2 regions of the Streptomyces sp. CWNU-52B genome follow, and region 1 is predicted to be linked to the other one. Evidence: predicted binding sites of a transcription regulator. Region 1 holds the regulator's gene; the other holds the start of a gene.
The links. Region 1 encodes HspR, which represses chaperone genes until heat shock. Its sites were predicted from a motif close to TTGAGNNNNNNNNNCTCAA; they were not measured.
Positions count from the first base shown of each region.

Region 2: the regulator HspR is predicted to act here: its motif matches at 822-840, upstream of clpB (ATP-dependent chaperone ClpB).

Region 1 covers NZ_JBLFJV010000016.1:279,396-281,853, reverse strand. Annotated here, with positions in the region: gene ACLVWQ_RS17375 (CU044_5270 family protein) at 1-492, opposite strand, end outside; gene ACLVWQ_RS17370 (RNA polymerase sigma factor) at 489-1,103, opposite strand; gene ACLVWQ_RS17365 (heat shock protein transcriptional repressor HspR) at 1,301-1,780, opposite strand; gene dnaJ (molecular chaperone DnaJ) at 1,788-2,458, opposite strand, start outside.
Region 2 covers NZ_JBLFJV010000012.1:8,918-11,375, forward strand. Annotated here, with positions in the region: gene ACLVWQ_RS14830 ((2Fe-2S)-binding protein) at 1-86, shown strand, start outside; gene ACLVWQ_RS14835 (pyridoxamine 5'-phosphate oxidase family protein) at 315-728, opposite strand; gene clpB (ATP-dependent chaperone ClpB) at 980-2,458, shown strand, end outside.

The sequences.
Region 1 (2,458 bases):
GGTGCGCACGGCGAAGAGCTGGTCCTTCGCCCCGACGATGTTCACGTCCTGGGACCGCGTGGTGGTCTGCCAGTACGTTCCCTCGGTGGCCGGCGTCTCCGCCTTCTTCGCCACGCTGAGCAGTTGGAGGCGGCCGTCCACGCGCACCTCACCCTTCTCGCCGGCGGCGGAGGAGGAGGACGAGGAGGGCTGCGGAGCCGCCCCCGGGCGCACCCCCAGGGGATCCTCGTCGAGCGTGCTGACGACCACCGCGGACGCCGCGACCGCCGCGAGAGCCACCGCGGTCCCCAGCGGCCGGATCCCGATCCGGAGCCGCCCCGGCGTCCGGGAGCGGGTCGCCTGACGGTCCGTCCGGCCGGCCATGATGCGGGCCAGGTCCTCGCGCTGCCGCGGGGAGTCCGCCAGCCCGGCCGGGTCGAGTGCGTCGGGCCGGGCGTCGGCCAGCAGCTTCATGACGTCGGGCCGCCCGGACCGTTCGAGGGTGTTCTTCATGTGAGTGCTCCTTTGCGGTCGGTGCGGCGCGCGGTCCGGACGAGTGGCGCGGAGTCCGCCCCCGGTATCCGTGCCGTGGGTGCCTGTGCCGTGTCTGTCTGTGCCGTGTCCGCCGGGTACGGGGACTCCAGGGCCTTCTCCAGACGGCGGCGGGCCCGGTGCAGCCGGACGGTCAGCGTCGCGGTGGTGCAGCCCAGGACCTTCGCGGCCTGCTTGGTGCTCAGCCCGTGCCAGGCGATGAGCGTCAGGAGCTCCCGGTCGGCCTCGGACAGGCTGGCCAGGGCCTGGAGCGCGGCCTCCCGGTCGGTCACGTCCGCCGCGAGGTCGGCGGCGTCGCTCCGGGCACCCCTGCTGACACGCTGCGCCTCCGCGGCGGCGAGGGCGTACTGGCGGCTGTCCCGGCGACGCAGCTCGCGCACCAGGTTGCGGGCGATTCCCAGGAGCCACGGCAGCGCGGGCTCCGAGATGTCCCGCACCCGCCGCCAGGCCACCGTGAACGTCTCGCTGGTGATGTCCTCCCCCACCTGCCGACCCACCAGGCTCGTCGCGTAGGCGAGAACACGCGGATAGCACTCCTCGTAGACGTCCCGGAAGTGTTGGGCATGTGTCATGCGCCGTCCCCTCACATCGGCTCACATCGGCTCTGTCACCAAGCAATGCGCGTGACGGCCCAGTTCTTACAGGGGGAGGTGAAATTCATGCGACGGATGATGCTGCGTGGTGATGCGACGGATGACGCGAGCACGCGAAGGGGCCCGGAGGTTCAGATGAACCTCCGGGCCCCTTCAGATGGTGTTCAGACGGTGCTTCAGTCCGTCGGCGGGCGCTTCGGCTTCGGGCGCCACACCACCAGCGCGCTCGTCTGCTGGACCTCCTGGTACGGGACCAGGTCGCGGCGGTACGAGGCGTGGACCGCCGCCTCGCGCTGCTGCATGGTCGCCGCCGCGCCCTCCAGGGCCGACTGCAGTTCCGCGACCCGGGACTGGAGTGCGGCGACCTGGTTCTCCAGCTCGATGATGCGCTTGATGCCGGCGAGGTTGATGCCCTCGTCCTGCGACAACTGCTGCACGGTGCGCAGCAGTTCGATGTCGCGGGCCGAGTAACGCCGACCGCGCCCGGCCGTGCGGTCCGGGGAGACCAGGCCGAGGCGGTCGTACTGACGCAGCGTCTGCGGGTGCAGGCCCGAGAGCTGGGCGGCCACCGAGATGACGTACACCGGTGTTTCTTCCGTCAGCTCATAGGCCCTGCCGGTGAATGAGTTCTGCCGACGGCGTCCGGGTGCGTCCATGGTGTCCTCATGCTCCCTTCGCTGCCTCGAACAGCTCAGCCCGCGGATCCTCCTCCGCGGTCGCCTCGCGATACGCCTCCAGCGCGTCACGAGCCTTCCCCGTCACGTCCCCGGGGACACTCACCTCGACGGTGACGAGCAGATCCCCGCGGCTGCCGTCCTTGCGGACCGCGCCCTTGCCACGGGCGCGCATCGTACGGCCGTTGGGCGTGCCCGGTGGCAGTTTCAGGGTGACCGGAGGGCCGCCGAGCGTGGGCACGCGGACCTCGCCGCCGAGCGCCGCCTCCACGAAGGTGACGGGCACGGTGACGGTGAGGTTGTCGCCCTTGCGGCCGAACACCGGGTGCGAGTCCACATGCACGGTGACGTACAGGTCGCCCGCAGGACCGCCCCGTTCGCCCGGCGCTCCCTTGCCGCGCAGCCGGATGCGCTGGCTGTCCGACACCCCCGCGGGGATACGGACCTGCATGGTCCGGGACGACTTGGCGCGCCCCGAGCCCTTGCAGACCGCGCACGCGTGCTCCGCGATCAGGCCGCGGCCCTTGCAGTCGGGGCACGGGTCGGTCAGCGAGAAACCGCCGCCCGAACCGCGCGCCACCTGGCCGGTCCCGACGCAGGTCGGGCACACCCGCGGTGTGCCGTTCTTGTCGCCGGTGCCCGAACAGGCCTTGCAGGGGG
Region 2 (2,458 bases), on a different contig from region 1:
TGAACCTCGATCAGCGCGATCACCGGCTGGTCGAGCCGGAAGCCCCGGACATCCGAACCATCTCAGCCACCCCCCGCAGTGCCTGACGCGATTCCCCCGTCGTAGTAGATCGCTCAGGCGCTTCCCCCCGCAGCGGCGTCACCGTGACCTGAACACGGTGACGCCGCTGCAGTTTTCGGGCCGGTTACAGGCTGTCCCCGGAGCTTTACGCGGCGCAAGGGGTGAAACCGGCCTCGTGACGGCGGGCCCGCCCGGCGGTTTCGGCGGCATCGGGGACACCGGTGGCATCAGTGGCACCGGCGGCCCCTCCCGTGTCAGTAGTTCCCCATCGCCGAGGTCAGCGTGATCTCGATGACCACCCGGGACGGGTTCGGTGCGGGCGTCCTGGTGTAGCGCTCGGCGTAGCGGCGCACCGCCTCCGCGACCCGCTCGGGGTCCTCGGACACCCGCGCGCGCCCTTCCAGTGTCGCCCACCGCCGTCCCTCCGTCTGGCAGACGGCGACCGTCATCCCGTCGGGTCCGGCGGCCAGCACGTTCCGCACTTTCCTGCTGGACTTGTTGCTGATCACCCGGGCCAGACCGGCCGCGGGCTCGTACGTGACGCCGACGGGCACCACGTGCGGGGTGCCGTCGGGCCGGAGGGTGGTCAGGGTGCACAGATGACGTTCCCGCCAGAAGCCGAGATACGAGGCGTCGGGATCGTGCGGGTCAACGGAATGCGAGGCCATGGCCGGGAACCTAGCCCAATCGCCCGTGCCGCCGGTGGCGGACGGCCGCGTTCGCCCCCGGGGAACTTGGCCGTACGCCCTCCACCGACCCACTTGAGTGGAGTACGCTCAACTTTGTGTACGTCGGTCGGGTCAGACCCAGCCGGACGCGACCAGGGACACGAGGACGAGTACGAGCACACGTGCACACGTACACGTACACGTACGTACGAGCACGAGCGTGAGTGACGCACGAGGAGGAGAACGCGAACGTGGACGCCGAGCTGACCAACAGGAGCCGGGACGCGATCAACGCGGCCAGCAGTCGGGCCGTGTCCGAGGGCCACCCGGACCTGACCCCCGCGCACCTGCTGCTCGCGCTGCTGGCCGGGCAGGAGAACGAGAACATCACCGACCTGCTGGCCGCGGTCGAGGCCGACCAGGCCGCCGTACGGGCCGGCACCGAGCGCGTCCTGAGCGCGCTGCCCAGCGTGACCGGCTCCACCGTCGCCCCGCCGCAGCCCAACCGCGAACTGCTCGCGGTCATCGCCGACGCGGCGGACCGGGCCAAGGAGCTCGGGGACGAGTACCTCTCCACCGAGCACCTGCTCATCGGGCTCGCCGCCAAGGGCGGCGCGGTCGGCGACATACTCTCCCAGCAAGGGGCCAGCGCGAAGAAGCTGCTGGACGCGTTCCAGAAGAGCAGGGGAGGGCGCCGGGTGACCACCCCGGATCCCGAGGGCCAGTACAAGGCACTCGAAAAGTTCGGTACCGACTTCACCGCCGCGGCACGGGACGGCAAGCTCGACCCCGTCATCGGCCGTGACCAGGAGATCCGCCGCGTCGTCCAGGTCCTGTCGCGGCGCACCAAGAACAACCCCGTCCTCATCGGGGAACCGGGCGTCGGCAAGACCGCCGTGGTGGAAGGGCTCGCCCAGCGGATCGTCAAGGGCGACGTGCCCGAGTCCCTCAAGAACAAGCAGCTCGTCTCGCTCGACCTGGGCGCGATGGTCGCGGGCGCCAAGTACCGCGGTGAGTTCGAGGAGCGGCTCAAGACCGTGCTCGCGGAGATCAAGGACTCCGACGGGCAGATCATCACCTTCATCGACGAGCTGCACACCGTCGTGGGCGCGGGCGCCGGCGGTGACTCGGCCATGGACGCCGGGAACATGCTGAAGCCCATGCTCGCCCGCGGCGAGCTGCGCATGGTCGGCGCCACCACCCTCGACGAGTACCGCGAGCGGATCGAGAAGGACGCGGCCCTGGAGCGGCGCTTCCAGCAGGTGCTGGTCGCCGAGCCGAGCGTCGAGGACACCATCGCGATCCTGCGCGGGCTCAAGGGGCGGTACGAGGCCCACCACAAGGTGGTGATCGCGGACAGCGCGCTGGTCGCCGCCGCGACCCTCTCCGACCGGTACATCACCTCGCGCTTCCTGCCCGACAAGGCCATCGACCTCGTCGACGAGGCCGCGTCCCGGCTGCGGATGGAGATCGACTCGTCCCCGGTCGAGATCGACGAGCTCCAGCGGGTCGTCGACCGGCTGCGCATGGAGGAGCTGGCGCTCGACAAGGAGACCGACGCGGCCTCCAAGCAGCGCCTGGAGAAGCTGCGCCGCGACCTCGCCGACAAGGACGAGGAACTGCGCGGGCTGACCGCCCGCTGGGAGAAGGAGAAGAAGTCCCTCAACCAGGTCGGTGAGCTGAAGGAGAGACTCGACGGACTGCGCGGCCAGGCCGAGCGGGCCCAGCGC